DNA from 2 places in the Sphingobium sp. EP60837 genome. Region 2 is predicted to be linked to the other one. Evidence: riboswitches for the same ligand, from Rfam matches in the RefSeq annotation. Region 2 holds a riboswitch; the other holds the start of a gene.
The links. A riboswitch is a leader RNA that binds a small molecule or an ion and turns the genes downstream of it on or off. The one in region 2 is predicted to bind thiamine pyrophosphate.

Region 1: another riboswitch for thiamine pyrophosphate. It lies ahead of EP837_RS18470 (DUF2065 domain-containing protein); the one in region 2 lies ahead of EP837_RS07955 (DUF2065 family protein).

The regions. Positions count from the first base shown of each region.
Region 1 is NZ_CP015988.1:90,273-98,699, reverse strand. Features, by position in the region: gene EP837_RS18500 (multidrug effflux MFS transporter) at 1-1,057, shown strand, start outside; gene EP837_RS18495 (aldo/keto reductase) at 1,145-2,128, shown strand; partial or broken gene EP837_RS18490 (aldo/keto reductase) at 2,329-2,780, opposite strand; gene EP837_RS18480 (carboxymuconolactone decarboxylase family protein) at 3,495-3,827, opposite strand; partial or broken gene EP837_RS18475 (transposase) at 4,073-4,423, opposite strand; TPP riboswitch at 4,861-4,971, shown strand; gene EP837_RS18470 (DUF2065 domain-containing protein) at 4,963-5,430, shown strand; gene thiC (phosphomethylpyrimidine synthase ThiC) at 5,442-7,289, shown strand; gene thiS (sulfur carrier protein ThiS) at 7,295-8,281, shown strand.
Region 2 is NZ_CP015986.1:1,625,386-1,633,812, forward strand. Features, by position in the region: gene EP837_RS07925 (glutamate-5-semialdehyde dehydrogenase) at 13-1,278, shown strand; gene kdsA (3-deoxy-8-phosphooctulonate synthase) at 1,338-2,159, opposite strand; gene EP837_RS07935 (hypothetical protein) at 2,165-2,458, opposite strand; gene EP837_RS07940 (hypothetical protein) at 2,481-3,608, shown strand; gene EP837_RS07945 (cytochrome P450) at 3,605-4,978, shown strand; gene EP837_RS07950 (hypothetical protein) at 4,997-5,293, opposite strand; TPP riboswitch at 5,378-5,488, shown strand; gene EP837_RS07955 (DUF2065 family protein) at 5,539-5,946, shown strand; gene thiC (phosphomethylpyrimidine synthase ThiC) at 5,958-7,817, shown strand; tRNA gene EP837_RS07965 (tRNA-Gly) at 7,984-8,058, opposite strand; gene paoA (aldehyde dehydrogenase iron-sulfur subunit PaoA) at 8,312-8,427, shown strand, end outside.

The DNA of each region.
Region 1 (8,427 bases), on a different replicon from region 2:
CAGCGACCGTTATGGACGCCGGCTACCGATTACTGCCGGACTGATCTTGTTCATCATCGGATCGTCCGGCTGTGCGATGGCGACGTCACTCTGGCATTTGATTGGATGGCGTGTGCTGCAGGCCCTCGGCGCGTGCGTCGGGCCGGTGCTAGCGCGTGCGATGGCGCGAGATCTCTATGGACGCGATCGTACAGCGCAGCTGCTATCGACCCTGATGCTGGTGATGGGTATCGCTCCATTGCTCGGGCCGCTCATCGGTGGTCAGTTGCTGCATATCGGCACCTGGCGAACGCTGTTCTGGCTCCTCGCCATCATCGGGGCCGTCATGATCATCCCGGTCGGGCGGCTGCCGGAATCCCTCCCGGCGCACCGTCGCTCGACTGCTTCGCTGCGAGGCGAGTTCGCCAGTTACGCCAAACTCGTCAAGGACCGGACGATCATGGCCTATGCGCTGGCGAGCGGCTTCTACTATGCGGGTATTTACGCCTATCTCGCTGGCACGCCGTTTGCCTATATCAGCTACTACCGGGTGCCGACGGAGTTTTACGGACTGCTAATGGGAACCGGCATCATCGGGCAGATGGGGCTGAATCTGGTAAATCGTCGCTATGTGACGCGCGTTGGCAGCGACCGGATGTTTCGCTGGGGCGCATTGCTCGTTGCCATCTCCGGGCTTGCCGCGGGCGTTGCGGCGTGGACGGGTTTTGGCGGGCTGCCCGGGCTCGTTGCCACGCTCTTCCTTTTCCTGGCTGCCAATGGGCTGTTCATCGCCAATGCGGTCGCAGGCGCGATGGAGGCGCAGCCTAAACGTGCTGATGCGACATCGGCACTCGTAGGGTCGATCCAGTTCGGCAGCGGCATCTTCGGCTCGGCGGCGGTAGGATGGCTGGCGGATGGCACGCCGCGATCCATGGGCCTGATCTTGGGGACAACCGCCGTTGCCTGTCTGATTGCGGCCTGGCTCGTGCCTCGCCCGTCGAAAACCGCGAAAGTCGACAAGTCGCATAGCTCTTCAACTTCTGCTTCCACCGAAACCGACTATCAAAGTGCCATATAAGTGAATGCCGTGACGTTGGAGTAATCAACGCGGTTCGGTGCACCTACATCGTGGCTTATCCAGCTGCCACCGAAGAAAGGACGACAGATGCAAATGCGTGAGCTTGGCAACAGCGGACTGGTGGTGTCAGCCCTCGGCTTTGGCTGCATGGGGTTGTCATTCGGCTACGGGCCTGCAGTTGAACACAACGATGCGGTCGCGCTGATCCGAAAGGCACACGGCCTGGGCGTCACCTTCTTCGACACCGCCGAAGCTTATGGCGCCGAGAATGAGGAACTGCTTGGCGAGGCTGTGGCGCCTTTTCGCGATTCCGTCGTGATCGCCACCAAATTCGGGTGGAAGGATGGCAACGCTCGAACCGGCCTGCTCGACAGCCGCCCAAAGCGCATCCGCGCCGTCGCGGACCAGTCACTGCAGCGCCTCAGGACGGACAGGATCGACCTGTTCTACCAGCACCGCGTCGATCCCGACGTGCCTATCGAGGAGGTCGCGGGCGCAGTTCGCGATCTGATCACCGAGGGCAAGGTCAAGCATTTTGGCCTGTCGGAAGCCGGCGTCCAGACGATCCGGCGCGCACATGCTGTCCAGCCCGTCGCCGCAATCCAGAGCGAATATTCGATGTTCACGCGCGACCCGGAGGCGAGCATCCTGCCGGTGCTGGAGGAACTAGGTATCGGTTTCGTTCCGTTCAGCCCGCTGGGCAAGGGTTTCCTGACCGGAAAGATTGATACCGCTACCAAATTCGCAGAAGGCGATATCCGTAACACCCTCCCGCGTTTCCAGGGCGAGGCTCGCGCGGCCAACCAGAAGCTTGCCGAGCAGGTTACCGCTTTCGCCGCCTACAAGGGCCTGACGCCGGCTCAGGTTGCGCTCGCATGGCTGCTCGCGCAAAAGCCCTGGATTGTGCCTATCCCTGGCACGACGAAGCTTCATCGGCTCGAGGAGAATATGTTCGCTGCCGGAGTGTCGCTAGCCGACGAGGATCTGCGGACACTGAACGGCATTTTGTCAAGCACCACCGTGCAAGGCGCGCGCTACACTGAGCAGGCCATGAGCCTGATCGATCGGTGACCATGGCGCGTAGCCTATGGTCGGCATAGTCGGTGCATCCCACGTCGACCTCGTGAGGGTGGTCGTTTCTACGGCTTAATCACAGGTGACTTTTCTGGAACGAACTGCTGACTACGTCTGGTCCTGCAGATCGCCAAGGATGTGCTCCGTGTCCGCGCAAAGCAATTTCTCGTACCTGGATAGCTTCTGCACGCACACGTGAAAACCAAAACCTTACCCTGCGCGACAAGGTCCGCCACCGCGCCCGCGACCTCTTCAATTGGCACCTCGGGGTCGACCCGATGCTGGTAGAATAGGTCAATACGGTGCGTCTTCAGTCGCCGCAGCAACTGCTCTGCGACCAGGCGGATCCGCTCTCTGGCTTACTGTCAAGCTGGCCACTTCGAGGGTCGCCATCTTTCCAGCCGAACTTCGTCGCGATCACCACGCTGTCTCTAAACGGCGCCACCGCATCGCCCACCAGTTCCTCATTTGCGGCGCCATAGGCTTCGGCGGTGTCAAAAAAGCTGACGCCCAGATCGTAGGCTGTCCGGATCATGGCGAGGGCGTCCTCCCGATCAATTGCGGGGCCATAGCCGAATGACAGCCCCATGCAACCAAAACCCAGGGCAGATAATTTTGGGCCGTTCTTTCCAAGTATGCGCGTCTGCATGAGCGATCCTACTTCACAGGAAGAGCTTTATCGGTGATATGTGTGCGCTGTATCCGACAGGATTAGCGCAGCGAGGCGGGATAAGGCCCTTAGAGCGGCTCATATATGCGACGGAGCGGCAGAGAATGCGGGACGCGATCGAATGCGTCTCGAGATGGATGATCGGGATCGCACTGCTTAAGGCATACACCACAACGATATGCGCATAGCCGCCAGTGTCGTGCGGCTGGCAATATTCGGCGGAAAACAGCTCCGGCAGGAGAGACCTTGTGACTGAAGACAGGCATGCTTCACCGCTCGCACGCCGAAGCGCGCCAACGCGAATTCCGAGTAATCAAGGCGAAATCGCAAAGTGCGGTGCAAAGGCTCCATGTCGCAACGCACAGGATTAGCACGGTCCGCCGGCCCTCTTCGTCGACCAGCCTGCCAAGTAAAGAGGCCCACGCTGCAATATGCAGCGATAGCGACCGTTTCACGGGATCGACGAAGAGGTTCAGCCTTTGCCGATCGATATAGATCAGGCCATATGCGAGGGCGAGCAAACGAAGGAACCAGGCCTGCTGTAAATTCTGCCTTATCACTTTGCATCTTGGCTTTACGGTGTCGTCGACCGCGCAGGAACGGCCCCGACCGGCATTTCGGATGTCCCTTCAGATCCATCTCCTCGCCCGTCAAGCTGCTTATTTTCCATGGGCTGACCATTCTCGACTGCTATTAGTCGTCCAGTTCGGCACCGAAGATTTCGCTCGCGCGGACCGCGGCGGACGATGCGGCAGGCCATCCCGCGTAGAAGGCCATATGCGTGATCATCTCCACAATTTCAGCCTGCGAAACGCCATTCTCGATCGCGAGGGGAAAATGTGTCGCCATCTGCTCAGTCCTGCCCAGCGCGACCAACGCCGCGCAGGTGATAAGGCTGCGATCACGCTTCGAGAGTTCCGGCCTCTCCCAGATGTCACCATATAATATTTCATTCCCCAACTGGGCGAATTTCGGTGCGATCCGACGGACTATGTCCTTTGCGGGTGGATTCTTCGGCTGCGTCATAACGGCATCTCCTGAAATATTATGCGATTGCCACACAGCGGATCAGCTTTCCAGCCCATGTCCTCACCATAGCGGCCGCCCTGGATTGATCCAGCGACACAAGCTGCGATTGCTCTAAAATCTACCTCCAACGAAACTGTTCCTGGGCAGAAATCGGCACGTTCAATTCGGTGCGTTATCATCCGAGAATCGGAACGTGAACCAACCCTATTTGACCGATCCTGGTTCAAAATGCTGGTAGCTCGATCATCGACCGAGCGCGTCGATATGCCCTGGATATACGCCTCTTGGATGACCTCCGTCAGGGCCTTCTCGGCCAGCCGGCGGGGCTCCAGGAAGCCAGGAAAATAGCTGCCGGTGCGCAGCTTGGGGATGCGCAGCTCGACCGTGCCCGCGCGCCTCTCCCAATCCCGATCGCGGTAGCCATTGCGCTGGGCCTGCCGCTCCGCGCTCTTCTCGCCGTAAGCGGCACCCGTCAGCCCACCGACCTCAAGTTCCATCAGCTGCTGCGCCGCAAAGCCGATCATCTCACGTAGAAAATCGCTGTCGGCGCTCTTTCCCAGCAGCGCCTGAGCGTACATCATCTCCTTAGTTATCGGGATCTCCATAGCTTGAGTGTCGCAACCCAAATCTATCCGAGATCTCCGATGGCCACCCGCGAAACTGACCGGCCGCTACTGCGCTTATTCGATGAGCGCGCGTCCGGTCAGCTTCGCTAACCGTCGAGCTACGCCATCACCGGGGACACACCTCATGCGGTCGATAAAGCAGCGCCCTTTCAGGACATCAAGCACATTGCGGAAAAACCAAAAGCCCTTCAAACGCCAAATTTCCTCGGGCGCCTCATGAGAGCCGTTAAGATGGATTCAGCAAAAGAGTTCGGGCAAGTGGGCCGCAACTGCCGTTTCCGCAACGCTGATATGGGCCGATTTCACCTCACCCGGTGTACATTGTCGACTTGTAGGGCCGCTCAACACCCCCACAAATAAGTGCGGTTAGGACTTTCATAGGCCGGATTAATACACTATCGGGGGCGTCATCCCCGGGGGACCGCTCACAGGCGGTTGAGAGGCGGCTGATGTGGCTGCGACCCGCTGAACCTGATCCGGTTAAAACCGGCGTAGGGAGGGACGGCTTGTCAAAGGCAATCCGCCCATCCTCCGCCATGCGCGACGAAGAGGAGGACGGACTGCCGATGGACACCATTTCCGTCCTGACCCTGCGCCTCTCCGAAGCGATCGGCCTCTACATGATCGTCGCGGGAATCGGCGGCCTCACTGCGCCGCAGCGCTGGCGCGCTATGATGGAGGATTTGGAGCGTTTGCCCGGTCTCGTCATGGCCCTCGGCTTTCCTGTATTCGCGGTGGGCGCAGCGCTGATCCTCATCCACAGCATCTGGACCGATCCCCTCGCTGTCATCGTGTCGCTGATCGGCTATGTCTCGCTGGTCGAAGGCGCGCTGCTGCTCGCCGTGCCGGGGCCGCTCATCAGGATCGGCCGCTGGTCGGTCCAATTCACTCGCGCCTGGGCGATCGTCAGTATCGTGCTGGGCATCCTTCTCTTCCTCGCTGGCCTCACCGGCCGCGCAACCGTTATCGCCTGAAAGGAAAACTCATGGCCGACCTCCCCGCCCGCACCGAAATGCGCGTTACAACCGGTCCCATCCGTGGCTCGCGCAAAATCCATGTCGGCCCGCTCAAGGTCGCCATGCGCGAGATCGACCTGGAGCCGGGCAGCGGCGAGCCGCCGGTGCGCGTCTATGATACGTCCGGCCCCTATACCGATCCCGATGCGCGGATCGACATCATGGCGGGCCTGCCTGCGCTGCGCCGAGATTGGATCGTCGGACGGGGCGATGTTGAGGAATATGACGCCCGCGCCATCCAGCCGGAAGATAACGGCCTGAAAGGACCGGATCGTTCCGGCGGCGTCCAATCCTTCCCCAACACGATCAGACGGCCCCTGCGCGCGAAGCCCGGCATGAACGTCTCCCAGATGCACTATGCCCGCCGCGGCATCATCACGCCGGAGATGGAATATGTCGCCGAGCGTGAAAATCTCGGCCGTGCCCGTCTCGCCGAATATGTCCGCGACGGGCAGGATTGGGGCGCGTCGATCCCCGACTATGTGACGCCCGAGTTCGTCCGCGAGGAAGTCGCGCGCGGTCGCGCCATCATCCCGTCCAACATCAACCACCCGGAATCGGAGCCGATGGCGATCGGCCGTAATTTCCTGGTGAAGATCAACGCCAATATCGGCAACAGCGCCGTCGCGTCCGATGTGGCGAGCGAGGTCGACAAGCTGGTCTGGTCGATCCGCTGGGGCGCGGACACGGTGATGGACCTTTCCACCGGGCGCAACATCCACGACACGCGCGAATGGATCATGCGCAACTCGCCGGTCCCGATCGGCACCGTGCCCATCTATCAGGCGCTGGAGAAGGTCGGCGGCATTGCCGAAGAGCTGACCTGGGACATCTTCCGCGACACGCTCATCGAGCAAGCCGAGCAGGGCGTGGACTATTTCACCATCCATGCGGGCGTGCGCCTGCCCTATATCCCGATGACGGCGAAGCGCGTCACCGGCATCGTCAGCCGTGGCGGGTCGATCATGGCGAAATGGTGCCTTGCCCATCACAAGGAAAGCTTCCTCTACGAGCATTTCGACGAGATCACCGAGATCATGAAGGCCTATGACATCGCCTATTCGCTTGGCGATGGTCTGCGCCCCGGCTCCATCGCCGACGCCAATGACGAGGCGCAGTTCGCCGAACTCTACACGCTGGGCGAACTCACCAAGCGCGCCTGGGAACAGGATGTGCAGGTCATGATCGAAGGGCCGGGCCATGTGCCGATGCACAAGATCAAGCAGAATATGGACAAGCAGCTGGAGGCATGTGGAGAAGCGCCCTTCTACACGCTTGGGCCGCTCACGACCGACATCGCGCCGGGTTACGACCATATCACCAGCGGCATCGGCGCGGCGATGATCGGCTGGTACGGCACGGCGATGCTTTGCTATGTCACGCCCAAGGAGCATCTGGGCCTGCCCGACCGGGACGATGTGAAGGTCGGCGTCGTCACCTACAAGCTGGCCGCCCACGCAGCCGATCTCGCCAAGGGCCACCCCGCCGCCAAGGTCCGCGACGATGCGCTGAGCCGCGCCCGTTTCGAATTCCGCTGGCGTGACCAGTTCAACCTGTCGCTCGACCCTGACACGGCGGAAAAATATCACGACCAGACGCTGCCCGCCGAGGGCGCGAAGACCGCGCATTTCTGCTCCATGTGCGGCCCCAAATTCTGCTCCATGAAGATCACGCAGGAAGTCAGGGACTTTGCCGCCAAGCAGAACCAACCGGCGGACAGCTTCATAGCGGCCGAGGATGCGGAAAAGGGGATGCAAGAAATGAGTGAGAAGTTCATAGAGAAGGGTAGTGAAATCTACCTGCCGGCCGCGGAGTAGATGCAATGATTTCTGTTCATTTGAACGGCGAGCATCGCCGCGTGCGCGCCGGGCTGACGCTGGCGGAACTGACGAGCGAGCTGGGCTTCGTGCCGGGAAAGGTGGCGGTGGAGCGCAATCTGAAGGTGGTGCCCCGCTCGATCTTGGCGCAGGTTATGGTCGAGGACGACGACGAGTTGGAGATCGTCCATTTTGTCGGCGGCGGCGATGTGTCGGCGGTCGACGAAGACAGCTGGACGGTCGCGGGCAAGACCTTTCACTCGCGGTTGATCGTGGGCACGGGCAAATATAGGAATTTCGAGCAAAATGCGGCGGCGGTAGTTGCGTCGGGTGCTGAAATCGTCACGGTGGCGATACGGCGCGTTAATGTTTCGGACCCGACCGCGCCGATGCTGACCGACTATATTGATCCCAAGAAAATCACCTACCTGCCCAATACGGCGGGCTGCTACACGGGCGAGGAAGCGATCCGCACCTTGCGCCTCGCTCGGGAGGCGGGCGGCTGGGACCTGGTGAAGCTGGAAGTGCTGGGGGAGGCGCGGACTCTCTATCCCGACATGGTCGAAACGCTGCGCGCGACCGAGGTGCTAGCGAAGGAAGGCTTCAAGCCGATGGTCTATTGCATCGATGATCCGATCGCGGCCAAACGGCTGGAGGATGCGGGCGCGGTGGCGATCATGCCGCTGGGCGCGCCGATCGGGTCGGGTCTGGGCATTCAGAATCGCGTGACCATCCGGCTGATCGTCGAGGGCACGAAGCTGCCGGTGCTGGTCGACGCGGGCGTGGGCACCGCGTCCGAAGCGGCCGAGGCGATGGAACTGGGCTGCACCGGCGTGCTGATGAACACGGCGATCGCGGAGGCAAAGGACCCGGTGCTGATGGGCGCCGCAATGAAGGCGGGCGTCGAAGCGGGCCGCATGGCCTATCGTGCAGGGCGCATGGGCAAGCGCCTCTATGCCGATCCGTCGAGCCCGCTTGCAGGGTTGATCTGAATAAGCGGTCGTGATTCACATCGCTACCATGCCAAGCGACGTCCACACCCGCCTCTTGTCGAAGTTTCCGAATGAAGCATGCATGTAGCAATTGGAATTCCGCGGGTCCAACTAAGTGTGGCAGAATAGTGTCCCATCAGGAGCAG
Region 2 (8,427 bases):
GGCCAGACCAAGATGAACGACCTCACCCAGACCCCCGAAATGCTGATTGCGACCATGGGCGCGCGCGCGCGCGCCGCCGCCGCAGTGCTGGCCAGCGCGAGCGACGCGCAGAAGATCGATGCGCTGCGCCGTGCGGCTCAGGCGCTGCGCGACCAGGCGCCGCAGATCATTGCGGCCAATGCGCGCGACATGGAAAACGCCGCTGCCAACGGGCTGTCGCCCGCCATGCTCGACCGGCTGCGGCTGGACGAGGATCGGGTGCTCGCGACGGCGGCGGGAGTCGATCAGGTGGCGACGCTCGTCAATCCGCTGGGCAGCGTGATCGATAAGCAGGTCCGCCCCAATGGCATGGAGTTGAGCCGGGTGCGCGTGCCGCTGGGCGTGATCGGCATCATCTATGAAAGCCGCCCCAATGTGACCGCCGATGCGGCCGCGCTCTGCCTGCGCGCTGGCAACGCCGTGATCTTGCGCGGCGGCAGTGAGGCGAAGGAGAGCAACCGCGCGATCCATGCCGCCATGGCCGAGGGGATCGCAGCTGCCGGATTGCCCGCTGACGCTGTGCAACTGGTCCCCACCACCGATCGTGCGGCGGTGGGCGCTCTGCTCAAGGCGGCCGAGTTCATCGATCTGATCGTGCCCCGCGGCGGCAAGAGCCTGGTGGCGCGTGTCCAAGAAGAAGCGCGCGTGCCTGTGCTGGCGCATCTCGACGGCATCAACCACAGCTATGTCGATGGCGCAGCTGATCCCGAGATGGCGGTCAAGCTGGTGGTGAACGCCAAGATGCGCCGGACCGGCATTTGCGGCGCGACCGAGACGGTGCTGATCGACAAGGCATTTGCGGGAGCGCCTGCCATCGTGAAGGCGCTGCTCGATGCCAAATGCGAAGTGCGCGGCGACGAAGCCGTGCAGGCGATCGACAGCCGCGTCACCCCTGCGTCCAACGAGGATTGGGATACCGAATATCTCGACGCCATCGTTTCGGTTCGCGTGGTGGATGGGCTGGACGAGGCGCTGGCCCATATCGCCGCCCATGCCAGCCACCATACCGACGCGATCATTAGCGAGGACGCGGCCAAGGCCGAGCGCTTCCTGAACGCCGTCGATAGCGCGATCGTCATGTGGAACGCATCGACTCAGTTCGCCGATGGCGGGGAGTTTGGCCTCGGTGCGGAGATCGGGATTTCGACCGGACGTCTTCATGCGCGCGGGCCCGTGGCTCTTGAGGGGCTCACGACCTATAAATGGATGGTGCGCGGTACCGGACAGACCCGACCGTAACCCTTATTACCGTTCGGTTCGGGCTTGTGGAGAAGGGCTCGAAACGAACAGTGGTAGGACTATCCCTTCATCGCCGCGTCAATGGCCTTCAGCTTTCCGAGCAGCGGCTGAATCCACTCCAGTGGCAGCATGACAGGGCCGTCGGAAGGCGCATTGTCCGGATCGTCATGCGCCTCGGCGAAGATCGCTGCTACCCCTGCTGCAACCGCGCTACGCGCCAGCACGGGCGCAAATTCCCGCTGCCCGCCAGAGGCTGATCCAAGCCCGCCCGGCTGCTGCACCGAATGAGTGGCGTCGAACACTACCGGATAGCCGGTTTGCGCCATGACCGGCAGCGATCGCATGTCACTGACCAATGCGTTGTAGCCGAAACTCGCGCCGCGCTCGGTAAGCAGGATGCGCTCGTTGCCTGTTGAGGCGACCTTCTGCGCCACCGCCGCCATGTCCCACGGCGCCAGGAACTGACCCTTCTTCACATTGACGACTGCGCCCGTCCGTCCGGCTGCGAGGAGCAGGTCGGTCTGGCGGCACAGGAAGGCCGGAATCTGAAGGATATCGACCGCCTCTGCCGCTGCCTCTACTTGGCCCGCGTCATGCACATCGGTCAGCACGGGGCAGCCGAAGCGCGCTTTCACCTCGGCCAGGATCGAAAGCCCGGCGTCTATGCCTACACCACGCTGCCCGGAGACGGAGGTCCGGTTCGCTTTGTCGAAAGAGGATTTGAAGATGAACGGCACGCCTGCCTTCGCAGCGATGCCGGACAGTCTGTCCGCCATCATCAACGCATGATCGCGGTTTTCGATCTGGCAGGGGCCGGAGATCAGGACGAAGGGCAGGTCGTTGCCGATCGTCAGCGGCCCGATGGAAACATGTTTGGTCATGCCGTTCACTTCGGCGCTTTCACGAAACGGCGCAAGAGTTGCCCCCGCCACAGCCCCTTGCCATCATGATAATTCCAACAGAACCAGCCAAAGACCAGGCAGGCGGCCAACGACGGCAGCGCCATCGGGTCGCCATTGTCCCGCATATGCCGGTAGAAGGCGAAGTCCGCCCGCCACCGATCCCGCTCGCTGCCGCCACCGTTGATGCCATAGGCATTGTCGTGGCGCCGGCAGCCGATGTTTCGGTTGTATTTGCGGTGGTCTATGAAATAGCAATAGTCGCGTTCGGGTGTCGTCATGGCCCGATGTGGAACAGGGGCCATGGAAAAGTTCAAGCGTAAAGTCTTCTACCTTGGCGGTTTCGATCCGCGCGGGGTGCGGTTCTATCACCAGATGTATCGCGAGCAGGCCGCCACTTACACCCGCCTGTCGGGCGAGGAGGTGGAGGTCAGCGCGCGCCGCTCCGGCCCTGCGTCATCCGCCATCTGGACCGTCACGAACAACAGCGCCGGGGTGGAGACCGATTATGAGTTTCTCCGCTGGGAGGATCTGGTCGGCAAGGTGTGGATCCGCAACCCGCTGTTGCTAGCGTGGCGATCGATCGCCACTTACGGTGCGCATGCGCGGCACATGCAGTTCCTGCGAATGCGTAAGCTGCGGCCAGGGCCGGTTATCACCATCCTCTACCCGCCGCTGCTCGGGGTGCTGATTCCATTGGCGCTGGCGCTGATCCCTGCGCTGCTGCTTTCGCTGCTGATGCCCTTCTGGGCTGCGGCCTTGATCGGCGTCGCCGTCAGCATGGCCTTGTCGGGCCGACTCCTTAACAAGCTGATCGTGCCCTGGCTGCTGCGCTTCATGTATTATAATCATAGCGTCGCCGCCCGTGGTCCGGGCGAGGAGATGAACGCGCGCCTTGATCAGTTCGCCGCCCGCATCGTGGAGGAAATGGATGGGCCTTATGACGAGGTCATCTTCGCTTCCCACAGCAACGGCACCATCTATGCGATGAGCGTGCTGCGCCGCATCCTCGAACTGCGAGGGGACAAGCCGCTGCCCCCCAATTTCATCCTTCTAACACTGGGCCAAGTGGTTCCCGTCATCGCGCTGCGCAAGGATGCCGCCTGGTATCATGACGATCTGAAGACCTTGGACGACAAGCATTTCCGCCTGGTCGATTTCTCGGCCCCCCCGGACGGCGCGGCCTATTATGACGTGCATCCGATCCGCCTTGTGTCGGACCGTTGCGCGGCCCGCGTGGACCTGTTGTCCCCACGCTTCCACCTTTTTTACGACCCGGACAATTATCACAGCGGCTGGTCGAACAAATATGAGGCGCATTTCGATTATCTGCGCGTGGGCGACCGCGTGTCACCGGTAGATTATGTCAGCCTCACCGCGGGCCGCCGCACGGTCGATGAGGCCATTGAACAGTTCAGGACCATCCCGTGAAGGACGCTTTTACTCCACCCTATCCTGAGCCGCCCCGCACCAAGCGCGGCCTGATGAAGCGCTTCCTGCGCGGCTGGCACAGCTGGATCCATGTGCTCTTCGAAAAGAGCTACACGATGAAGCTGGGCGAAATCCGCATGCCCGGCCAGACCATGTACATCGCCAACGAGCTGCCGCTGGTGGACAAGATCCTGCGCGGCGGCACGACCTTTCCCAAGCATCGCGAGCTGGTCCGCAACCTCTCTCCTTTGATCGGCAACAGCGTTTTCTCGGCCAATGGCGAGGATTGGGAAAGCCAGCGCGCCATGGTGAACCCGGCCTTTGCTCATACCGCGCTCAATCGTTCCATGCCGCTGATGGTCGCGGCCGCTGACGATCTGCTCGCCCGTCTCGACGCCGCCGACAGAGCCAAGCCGGTCGATATCGACCCGATGATGACCCATGTGGCGGCAGACATCATCTTCCGCACGCTGTTTTCGGAAGCGCTGGACGAACATCGCTCCAACATCATTCACACCGCCTTCGGCAAGTTCCAGAGGCTGGCCCATAGCGCCTCGATGCTGCGCCTCTATGGCTTCCCCGCCGGCTGGTTCGAAAAGCGGTCCTTGAAGCCCGCCAAGGCCATCCACGACGTTTTCCGCCCCATTGTCGAGGCCCGTTATGAAGGCTTCCATCAGGGCGGTGAAGCGCCTCATAGAGATATTCTGCAGTCGCTGATCGAAGCGAGGCACCCGGAAACCGACGAGCCTTTCACCATTCAACAAGTGATGGACCAGGTATCCACCGTCTTCCTTGCGGGCCATGAAACCTCGGCCAGCACCATGACCTGGGCGCTCTACATGCTGGCCGAATGCGTCCATATCCAAACCGCTGCCCGCGCTGAGGTTGTCGAGCTTACCGGCGACGCCCCGCTCACCGCCGCGATGCTCAAGGACATGAGCGCGATCCGCAACATCTTCCGCGAAACGCTGCGCCTCTATCCGCCCGTCGCTTTCTTTCCGCGCGAAGTCACCTGCCCCATGCCGATGCGGGACAAGCAACTGGAGGAGGGCGCGATGCTGGTCGTCGCGCCGTGGCTGACCCAGCGGAACAAGGACAATTGGGCCTGTCCGCACAGTTTCGACCCCGACCGCTTCGATGATCCCGCCAATGCGGAGATGGTGCGCCAAGCCTGGTTCCCCTTCGGCCGGGGGCCACGCGTCTGCGTAGGTGCGGGCTTCGCCCAGCAGGAGGTGATGACGGTGATCGCCAGCGTAGTGCGACGCTATCGCCTGTCGGTGCCCCAGGGGTTCAAGCCGGAGCCGATCAGCCGCCTGACGATCCGGCCCAGGAGCGGGATGAAGCTGATGTTCGGCGGAATCGAAGCCTAGCGAACTCGCTACCCGCTGTCAGCCTGCGATCCTGCCCACCATTGCCTGCCCCGCTGCGCGTTGCCGCCTATAGCGCCGCTTCAGCACCACGCTCGCCACCAGCAAAGGGGTACCTGCAAGGATGCAGACCGCGCCCAGCATCGGCGGCCACAGCCCGAACAGGCTGTGAAGATTGAGCGCCGATGGCGTCAGCAGCAGCAGAAATCCCGCCGTCAGCAGCCACAATCCCCAACGGCGCGGCCGGACGGCGACCATGCGCAGTTCGTGCCGGTGCGCCTTGCGCCCTTCCTTGGTGGACAGATCATGATGCTTCATGCCCGACAGTAGAGCGGAAAAACGCTGATCCTGTCCAGCGCCCGCCAAGGGGACTTTCGCTTGGTGCCCGTTTCGGCTATCCAGTCGCGATCCCCGGGGGACCGCTCACAGGCGGTTGAGAGGCGGCTGATGTGGCTGCGACCCGCTGAACCTGATCCGGTTAAAACCGGCGTAGGGAGGGACGGCTTGTCAAAAACAATCCGCCCAACCTCCGCCACGCGCGACAAGAGGAGGACGGACTGCCGATGGATACGACTTCCGTCCTTAGCTTGCGCCTGGCCGAAGCGATCGGCCTTTACATGATCGTCGTGGGCATTGGCGGCTTTGTTGCGCCACTGCGCTGGCGCGCGATGATGGAGGAATTGGAGCGCTCACCCGGTCTCGTCATGGCTCTGGGTTTTCCTGTATTCACGGTGGGCGCTGCGCTCGTTCTTATCCACAGCATCTGGACCGATCTGCTTGCCATCATCGTGTCGCTGATCGGCTATATGGCGCTGATCGAAGGCGCGCTGCTGCTTGCCGTGCCGGGGCCGCTCATCAGGATCGGCCGCTGGTCGGTCAAATTCACTCGTGCCTGGGCGATCGCCAGCATCATCCTTGGCACCCTCCTCTTCCTCGCCGGCCTCACTGGCCGCGCCACCGCAATCGTCTGAAAGGAAAATCCATGGCCGACATTCCAGCTCGCACCGAAATGCGCGTCACCACTGGCCCCATCCGTGGCTCGCGCAAAATCCATGTCGGCCCGCTCAAGGTCGCCATGCGCGAGATCGATCTGGAGCCGGGCAGCGGCGAGCCACCGGTGCGGGTCTATGACACCTCTGGTCCTTACACCGACCCGAATGCGCGCATAGACATCATGGCGGGCCTGCCGCAACTGCGCCGTGACTGGATCATCGGCCGTGGCGATGTCGAGGAATATGACGCCCGTGTGATCAAGCCGGAGGACAATGGCCTCAAAGGTCCCGACCGCAGCGGCGGCGTCCAGCCCTTCCCCAACCTCGTCATACGCCCCTTGCGCGCCAAGCCGGGTATGAACGTCTCCCAGATGCATTATGCCCGCCGCGGCATCATCACGCCGGAGATGGAATATGTCGCCGAGCGCGAGAATCTCGGCCGCGCCCGCCTCGCCGAATTTGTCCGTGATGGCCAGGATTGGGGCGCGGAAATCCCCGATTATGTGACGCCCGAGTTCGTCCGTGACGAGGTCGCGCGCGGCCGCGCCATCATCCCCAACAACATCAACCACCCGGAATCGGAGCCGATGGCGATCGGCCGAAATTTCCTGGTGAAGATCAACGCGAACATCGGCAACAGCGCCGTCGCCTCCGATGTGGCGAGCGAAGTCGACAAGCTAGTGTGGTCGATCCGCTGGGGCGCGGATACTGTGATGGACCTGTCGACCGGCCGCAACATCCACGACACCCGTGAATGGATCCTGCGCAACTCGCCGGTCCCGATCGGCACCGTGCCGATCTATCAGGCGCTGGAGAAGGTCGGCGGCATTGCCGAGGAACTGACCTGGGACATCTTCCGCGACACGCTGATCGAGCAGGCCGAGCAGGGCGTGGATTATTTCACCATCCATGCGGGCGTGCGCCTGCCCTATATTCCGATGACCGCCAAGCGCGTCACCGGCATCGTCTCGCGCGGCGGGTCGATCATGGCGAAATGGTGCTTGGCCCATCACAAGGAAAGCTTCCTCTACGAACATTTCGACGAGATCACCGAAATCATGAAGGCTTATGACATCGCCTATTCGCTGGGTGATGGCCTGCGCCCCGGATCAATCGCCGACGCCAATGACGAGGCGCAGTTCGCCGAACTCTATACGCTGGGCGAACTCACCAAGCGCGCCTGGGAACAGGATGTGCAGGTGATGATCGAAGGCCCCGGCCATGTGCCGATGCACAAGATCAAGCAGAATATGGACAAGCAGCTCGAAGCCTGCGGCGAGGCGCCCTTCTACACGCTCGGGCCGCTCACCACCGACATTGCGCCGGGCTATGACCATATCACCAGCGGCATCGGCGCGGCCATGATCGGCTGGTACGGCACGGCGATGCTCTGCTACGTCACGCCCAAGGAGCATCTGGGCCTGCCCGATCGCGACGACGTCAAGGTGGGTGTGGTTACCTACAAGCTCGCCGCCCACGCCGCCGACCTTGCAAAGGGCCACCCGGCCGCCAAGGTCCGTGACGATGCGCTGAGCCGCGCCCGCTTCGAATTCCGCTGGCGCGATCAGTTCAACCTGTCGCTCGACCCCGACACCGCGGAGAAATATCACGACCAGACGCTGCCGGCCGAGGGCGCGAAGAGTGCGCACTTCTGCTCGATGTGCGGCCCCAAATTCTGCTCGATGAAAATCACGCAGGAGGTAAGGGATTTCGCCGCGAAGCAGAATCAGCCCGCGGACGCCTTCATCGCTGCGGAAGATGCGGAGAAAGGCATGGCCGAAATGAGCGAGATCTTCCGGCAGACCGGCAGCGAACTTTATATGGGCGCTGGCGACCGCGAGCGCGATTGACGGAACGGGTGAGCAGGTCGCGGCGCCTGCTCACCAACCTTCACCAGTGATGAAATCGCATTCGCGCGGGCGCCAAGGCTGGCGGGTCGCGGCGGCTTATCTATGTCGATGAGGAGTAGTCCTGCCCCAGAAACATCGATGATGGAATGAAAGTTTCTGGGAAATCTGGAGCGGGCGAAGGGATTCGAACCCTCGACCCCAACCTTGGCAAGGTTGTGCTCTACCCCTGAGCTACGCCCGCTCTGGCGGCCGGAGGAGATGTCCCTCTCGGCGGGTGAGGCGGGCAACTAGCAGCGCTTATTCACCTCGGCAAGGGAGAAATGGCGGGCAGCGTAAATTTCTTCAAATCGCTGTCTGCATCTGCATCCTGTCTTTTTCGGCTTGGCGTGACGCGGCTCGCTGTTAGTCTGCGGCCTGCATCTTTTCGGATAATCCAGGATCATCTTCGGCCGTGCTTCGTCATGGGATCGAGCCGGTAACAGGAGGAGAGGCTTATGACGTCCGACCATCTGACGCGCCGCGGCCTTTTGCAAGGGAGCGCGGCGGCCGCTGCAGCGTTTCCGGCCGTGGGTCAGGCGCAGGCTGCGCCGGGACGCCAGCCCCAATCGAG